DNA from 2 places in the Ideonella azotifigens genome. Region 1 is predicted to be linked to the other one. Evidence: riboswitches for the same ligand, from Rfam matches in the RefSeq annotation. Region 1 holds a riboswitch; the other holds the start of a gene.
What was found. A riboswitch is a leader RNA that binds a small molecule or an ion and turns the genes downstream of it on or off. The one in region 1 is predicted to bind glycine.
Positions count from the first base shown of each region.

Region 2: linked by a shared signal. The riboswitch ahead of gcvT (glycine cleavage system aminomethyltransferase GcvT) and the one ahead of LRH25_RS08375 (D-amino acid dehydrogenase) in region 1 are both predicted to bind glycine.

Region 1 is NZ_JAJNKD010000003.1:52,296-55,817, forward strand. Features, by position in the region: gene LRH25_RS08355 (hypothetical protein) at 121-483, shown strand; gene LRH25_RS08360 (hypothetical protein) at 493-720, opposite strand; gene LRH25_RS08365 (hypothetical protein) at 1,001-1,240, opposite strand; gene LRH25_RS08370 (DUF3563 family protein) at 1,696-1,914, shown strand; glycine riboswitch at 2,106-2,231, shown strand; gene LRH25_RS08375 (D-amino acid dehydrogenase) at 2,284-3,522, shown strand, end outside.
Region 2 is NZ_JAJNKD010000011.1:197,932-201,453, reverse strand. Features, by position in the region: gene gcvP (aminomethyl-transferring glycine dehydrogenase) at 1-496, opposite strand, end outside; gene gcvH (glycine cleavage system protein GcvH) at 597-971, opposite strand; gene gcvT (glycine cleavage system aminomethyltransferase GcvT) at 1,138-2,283, opposite strand; glycine riboswitch at 2,343-2,468, opposite strand; glycine riboswitch at 2,485-2,575, opposite strand; gene LRH25_RS21845 (hypothetical protein) at 2,627-2,884, shown strand; gene LRH25_RS21840 (NAD(P)/FAD-dependent oxidoreductase) at 2,900-3,522, opposite strand, start outside.

The DNA.
Region 1 (3,522 bases):
TGAGCAGTGGAAGCCACTCAGCAGCGAATGGGTGAACTGTAAAGAGTCTTCACTTCTGCGTCAAGCGGGTGCGACAATCTTTGTGTTCCAGATCGTGTCTTCGCCGCCACAACCGCTTTCGTGTCAGACAACCTCACCGTGAATCGCCGCCAGAACGTGCTGGCCTTGTTTCAACGTTATGCCGAGTCGCAGATGCGGGCTGGCGTGCCGCCCAAGGGCATGGAGCAGGCCTTTGCGCAACAGCTGCAGATCAGCCCCAGCATGTGGAGCCAGATCAAGAGCAGCCGGCCCATCGGTGACAAGCTGGCGCATCAGATCGAGGTGGCGTGCGAGCAGCCGCTGGGCTGGCTGGACGGCGAGCATGTGCCGCAGTCGCCGAGTGCCGCCGAGCAGCAGTTCCTGGCCTTGGCGCAGGAAGTCTGGCGCGGCACGAATGCAGAAGGGCGCAAGCGCCTGAAGCAGTTGCTGAAGGAACTTCGCTGAGCGCTTGGCTCAGACGGCGCTGCGCTTGCCGCAGACCACGACGACCTGCACCGCGCCTTGCGAAGCGGCCTGTGCGACCAGCGCATCGTCCGCCTGGGCATTGGCGATCTGCGACATGCCGGCCAGCACGCTGAAGGTCACCATCGCGGCCAGGCTGAGGAAGCCGGTGCGGGCGGCCTTCGAGCTGGCTTGGAATTCGCGGGTGTTGACGTTGGCGGTGCTGTTGGGGGTGGTCATTTGAGGCTCCTGCTGGGCTGCAAATCGTGTTTCGATGGGTGGACTTTAGGCAGCGCCGCTTGCGCTTGCGACCGGGATGCGACGAGTTGCCGCAGCGCCTGGCCAAACTGCTGCCCGCAGGGATGAACGGCAGCGGCTGAACTGTGTGGAGAAGGTCTACCGGGACGTCTACTCAGTGGTGCGTCGACCGGCTGCTGCAGCGGCCCGCTGGCGTTCGGCGCCACAACGAAAAAGGCCCCGCAGTGCGGGGCCCTCGGCGCGGGATCGACGCGACTGGGTGTCAGACCCGCTTGCCGGTCACGACGACGATCTGCAGCGGCATTTCGTTGGCCGGCACGGCGCTGGCGAGCATCGTCGCGGCGTTGCTGCGGGCCTGGGCCAACTGCACGTCCTGGACTTGCTGGCCGGCGATGTGGGTCACGCCCGCCAGCACCGTCAGTGTGACCACGGCGGTCAGACCGGCGAAGCCGGCGCGGGCGGCGTTGGAAGCAGCGGCGAAACGGGTGGCGGTGGCGGTCATGGTGGGCTCCTGGTGCGGTTCGGGGTGTCGATGAGTGGACTTTAGGAAGCCGCGGCCTGCGGTGCGACCGGGATGCGACGAGTTGCCGGTTTGGCCGTGCAGAAGGTTCGATTTGCTGACGAAACGTCGGTGGCCGGCAGCGAATTCGCGTTTCGCGTTCTGCGATTGGGGCACTCAGTGAGCGGTGCTGGGCGGCATGTCAAAGTCATGCTGTTTGTGCATAACCCGATGCGAAGGCACTTTGGATCTGGTCTGGTGAAAAGGCGGTTTTGCCAATGAAAACAAGGCTTTGCGTCGTGAAATGCGGCCGTTTCTAGGGCCTTGTTAACCGATCCCTCGCCAGCACGATTGAGTGGAAACCCTTAGACTACATTGCATACAAAAACCAAACCGGGCTGTCCGGAGCCACCGCTCCGAGAGATGGCCCTCCATCAGCCCCAAAAAGGGTACAGACCATGACCTCCGTTCAAAACACCTACGCAACTGTCCGGCGTTTCATCGCCCAACTGACTACCCCTTCGCAACGCGGCCAGGACGCCAGCCGTGAAGACGACGAGCGCTACCTGTCGCAAGCCGTCGACATGGGCGACCTGGAGCGGCGCATTCGCCGGCTCGAGCGCGGCACCGTCGAGAGCGCGCACACGCAGCTCAGCATGATGAGCTGGAGCCACTGAATGCGTTCCGACCTGATCCTGGCGATCCTGGGCGCCTTCCGTGCGGCATTTGCCGCGCCGGTGCGTCCCGCGGCTCCCGTGCCGCGTCGCCCGCTGTAAACTGATCTTCTTCCAGGAGAAGCCGAAGCACTTGTTGCTGAAGCTGCCGAAGGCGTACCCCTCAGAACGCTCAGGCCCAAAGACTGGAACCATCTCGACAAACTGGAGAGCGTTGCACGGCAGGCCTTGAAAGCTTCGCCGATGGCAGCCGCCGAAGGGGCAAGCGCCGCGGGGAACCGCGGCGTGAATCTCTCAGGCAAAAGGACAGTGGGGGCAGTGGCCGGAATCTTGCGAGCAGATCGCAAGGCTTCGGCCACTGCCCCTTTCTTTTTGCCTGAAAGAAAGCGCTTTCCCATGAAAGTCATCGTTCTCGGCGCCGGCGTGATCGGCGTGTCCACGGCCTGGTACCTGGCGCAGGCCGGGCATGAGGTCACCGTGCTGGAGCGCAATGCTGGTGCGGCCCGCGAAACCAGCTTCGGCAACGGCGGCCAGATTTCCGTCAGCCATGCCGAGCCCTGGGCCAACCCCAGCGCGCCGCTGAAGCTGCTGAAGTGGCTGGGCAAGGAAGACGCACCGCTGCTGTTCCGCCTGCGGGCCGACCCGGCGCAGTGGCGCTGGGGCCTGAAGTTCCTGCTGGAATGCCCGGCCGCGCGCTCCAGGCGCAACATGATCCAGCTGCTGAACCTGGGCACCTACAGCCGCAGCTGCCTGCAGGCGCTGCGCGCCGAGACCGGGCTGCAGTACGACCATCTCACCAAGGGCATCCTGCACTTCTACACCAGCCAGCAGGAGTTCGACCTGGCGGTGGAGCCGGCGCGCGTGATGCGCGAACTGGGCTGCGAGCGCGAGGTGATCGGCCGCGACGAGGTCGTGAAGCTGGAGCCGGCGATGGCCCACATCGCACCGCAGCTGGCCGGCGCCACCTACACCAGTGCCGACGAATCCGGCGACGTGCACAAGTTCACCACCGGCCTGGCCGCACTCGCTGCCGAGCGCGGCGTGAAGTTCCGCTACGGTGTGCGCGTGCAGAAGCTGCGCAGCGAAGGCGGCGAGATGACCGGCGTGGAGTTCGCCAACGAAACCGGCATGTACGAGGTGCTGAGCGCCGACGCCTACGTGCTGGCCGCCGGCAGCTTCAGCCCGCAGCTGGCCAAGCAAGCCGGCCTGACGCTGGACATCTACCCGGCCAAGGGCTATTCGGCCACGTTGCCGGTGCTGGACGCCGCCAAGGCCCCGCAGGTCAGCCTGACCGACGACGAGTACAAGCTGGTCTTCTCGCGCTTCACCTCGCCCGAGGGCGACCGCCTGCGCATTGCCGGCACGGCCGAGCTGAACGGCTACGACCTGGCGCTGAACCCGGTGCGCTGCGAGGCCATCGTGCGCCGCACGCTGCAACTCTTCCCCGGCGTGAGCCGGCCCGAGCTGGCCAGCTACTGGACGGGGTTGCGTCCGGCGACACCCGGCAACGTGCCCTACATCGGCGAAAGCCGCGTGCGCAAGCTGTTCCTCAACACCGGCCACGGCACGTTGGGCTGGACCCACGGTGCGGGCTCCGGCCATGCGCTCGCG
Region 2 (3,522 bases), on a different contig from region 1:
CGGCCAGCGTCATGGCTTCGGCGGCCGAGGTGGCCTCGTCCAGCATCGAGGCGTTGGCCACGGCCATGCCGGTCAGGTCGGTCACCAGGGTCTGGAAGTTGACCAGGGCTTCCATGCGGCCTTGCGAGATCTCGGCCTGGTAAGGCGTGTAGGCGGTGTACCAGGCCGGGTTCTCGAGGATGTTGCGCAGGATGACGCCGGGGGTCAGCGTGCCGTGGTAGCCCTGGCCGATGAAGCTCTTGAGGCACTGGTTCTTGCCAGCGATGGCCTTCAGCTCGGCCAACGCCTGGGCTTCGGTCAGCGGCGCGGGCAACTGCATGGGCGCGCTGCGGGCGATGCTGGCGGGCACCAGGGTTTCGATCAGCGCACGACGCGAGGCCGCGCCGATCACGCTGAGCATCGCAGCTTCGTCCTCCGGCGCCGGCCCGATGTGGCGGGCGACGAACTCGGCGTTGTTTTCAAGGGCGTCCAGGGGCGCGTGGGCGGACATCAGCATGGCAGCGGGTCTCGGCGGGGCGGCCGCGGTGGCGGCAGGGGAAAGGCGGGAAGGTTCGGCGGCGGATCGCGCCACCGAACCCGGCAGGATCAGCGCGGGATCAGAGCGTCTTCAGCAGCGCGTCGTACGAAGGCGCATCCATCAGCGCTTCGAACTCGGCCATGTCCGACACGTGGACCTTGAAGAACCAGCCGTTGCCCATCGGGTCGGTGTTGGCCAGCGAAGGATCGGCACGCAGCGCTTCGTTGACTTCGACGACTTCGCCGCTGACCGGCATGTAGATGTCGGCCGCGGCCTTGACCGACTCGACCACGCCGGCGATGTCGCCCTTGGCGTAGGTCGTGCCGACCTCGGGCAGGTCTACGAAGACCACATCGCCCAGGGCATCCTGCGCGTGCAGCGTGATGCCGACGACGGCGGCTTCGTGGTCCTCGATGTTGATCCACTCGTGATCGTTGGTGTACATGGTCGTCATGTGTCGGGCTCCGTGGTGTGGCGGGAGAAAGAATTCAGGAACAAACAAAGGGGGAGGCGGCAGCACGGCGGCGCCGTGCCAGCGCGCAGGTTAGATCGGCGGGGCGGGGCTGTCCAACCCCGGATGGGGCAGGTCGCAAGCCCGCCTCTGACCGATCTCGCTGCGCTCAGCCGCGGTAGTAGCGGTTCGGTGTGAACGGCGTGGCGGCGACCGTCATCGGCAGCCGCTTGCCGCGCACTTCGGCGAAGACTTCGGTGCCCACCGCGGCCTGCGCGGTCGGCAGGTAGGCCAGCGCGACCGGCGTGTTCACGGTCGGGCCCAGCGTGCCGCTGGTCACGGTGCCCAGCTCGGTGCCGTCTGCCGAGAACAGCTTGGTGCCTTCGCGCACCGGCGCCCGTTCCTTGCCGACCAGGCCCACGCGCTTGCGCGCCGCGCCTTCGGCGAACTGGCGGTCGATGACCGCGGCGCCAGGGTAGCCACCAGCGCGCGCGCCACCAGCACGCCGCACCTTCTGGACGCCCCAGGTCAGCGCGGCTTCGACTGGCGTGGTCGTCGTGTCGATGTCGTGGCCGTACAGGCACAGGCCGGCTTCCAGGCGCAGCGTGTCGCGCGCACCCAGGCCGGCAGGCTTCACTTCCGGCTGGGCGAGCAGTTCGCGGGCCAGGGCGATGGCGTCGTTCTCGTGCACCGAGATCTCGAAGCCGTCTTCGCCGCTGTAGCCCGAACGGGTCACGAAGCATTCGGCGCCGGCCAATGTGAACAGGCCGCCGGTCATGAAGGTCAGCTTGGCGACTTCGGGGTTCAGGCGGGAGAGGGCGTCGACCGCCTTCGGGCCCTGCAGCGCCAGCAGCGCACGCTCGGGCAGCGGCCTGACTTCGCAGCGGCTGCCAATGCGGGCCTGCAGGTGCGCGATGTCCGCGTCCTTGCAGCCAGCGTTCACCACCACGAACAGGTCGCCGAAGCTGGCTGCTCCCTTGCCGGCCGGGCGGGTGATCATCAGGTCGTCGAGGATGCCGCCTTCGTCGTTCGTGAAGAAGGCGTAGCGCTGCTTGCCGGGCGCCAGGTCGATCACGTCCACCGGCACCAGGGTTTCCAAAGCGGCGGCCGCGTCGGCGCCGATCAGGCGCAACTGGCCCATGTGCGAGACGTCGAACAGCGCGGCCGAATCGCGGCACTGGCGGTGCTCGGCCATCAGGCCGGCCGGGTATTGCACCGGCATCGCGTAGCCGGCAAAAGGCACCATGCGGGCGCCGAGTTCGAGGTGCAGGGCGTGCAGCGGGGTCTGCAGCAGGGTGTCAGGCGTGGAGCTCATGCGGGGTCGTCTCTTCAGGTCGGCGCTTGGAGGGCGGTCTGGCGAATCTCTTCATCCAATAGGCCCTCCCTGTCCGCTTTACCTGAGAGATTGACGGCGCCGTTGATAACGGCCACCGCTTGCCCCTTCGGTGGACGGGCTCATGGCCTTGCAGCCATCACCCGCCTCTCTCCAGTGAGGAACGCCCCGCGTGTTACGGCAAGACGCTTGTCAGTCCTTTTGCCTGAGCGTTCGAGGGTGTGCCTCTGCGCCTTCGGCGGCTCCGGGTGGAGCTCTCTCCTAACAAGCTGGGCAGTGTAACCGCAGCCGCGCGTGGCGCCAGCGCCGTGCGATAGTCCCGGCCGTGCCAAGAATTGACCAAGACCCACATCAAGACCGTTATCAACCGACCTCGCGCCGCCAGCGCCTGGTCGTCATCGCCGTCACGGCAGCCACGGTGGTGGTGCTGTGGCTGCTGCTGATTTATCGGCCGGGTGGCCACTACACGATTTACGACCCACCCAAGCCAGCCTGCAAGCCCGGCCAGACGATCGATTGCGTGGGCGGCAAGGCCGACGTGCTGTTACTGCCGGCCACGCCGGCGTCCGCCAGCGGCGGCTGAACGCTCGCGGAGGCTTCAGGCCGTAGCCAGCATCGCGCGGCCCACGGCCTCGGCGACCTCGATGCCGTCCACGCCAGCGGACATGATGCCGCCTGCATAGCCCGCGCCTTCGCCGGCCGGGAACAGGCCCTTGACGTTCAGGCTCTGGTAGTCCTTGCCGCGTGTCATGCGCAGCGGCGAGGAGGTGCGGGTCTCGACGCCGGTCAGCACCGCGTCTGGCATCGAGAAGCCCTTGATCTGCCGCTCGAAGGCGGGCAATGCCTCGCGGATTGCATCCAGCACGTAGTGCGGCAGGACGGGGCGGTCCTTGGCGGCCAGCTCGGTCAGCTGCACGCCGGGCTTGTACGAGGGCTCCACATTGCCGAGCACGCGGCTGGGCTGGCGCTTGATGAAGTCGCCCACCAGTGCGGCGGGCGCCACGTAGCCGCCGCCGCCCAGTTCGTAGGCGCGAGACTCCCAGACGCGCTGGAAAGCCATGCCGTCCAGCGGGCTGACGGGCCCGCTGCCCGGGATCTGCCGGTAGTCAGCCGGGTCAATGCCGACGACGATGCCGGCGTTGGCATTGCGCTCGTTGCGCGAATACTGGCTCATGCCGTTGGTCACCACGCGCTCGGGCTCCGAGGTTGCGGCCACCACGG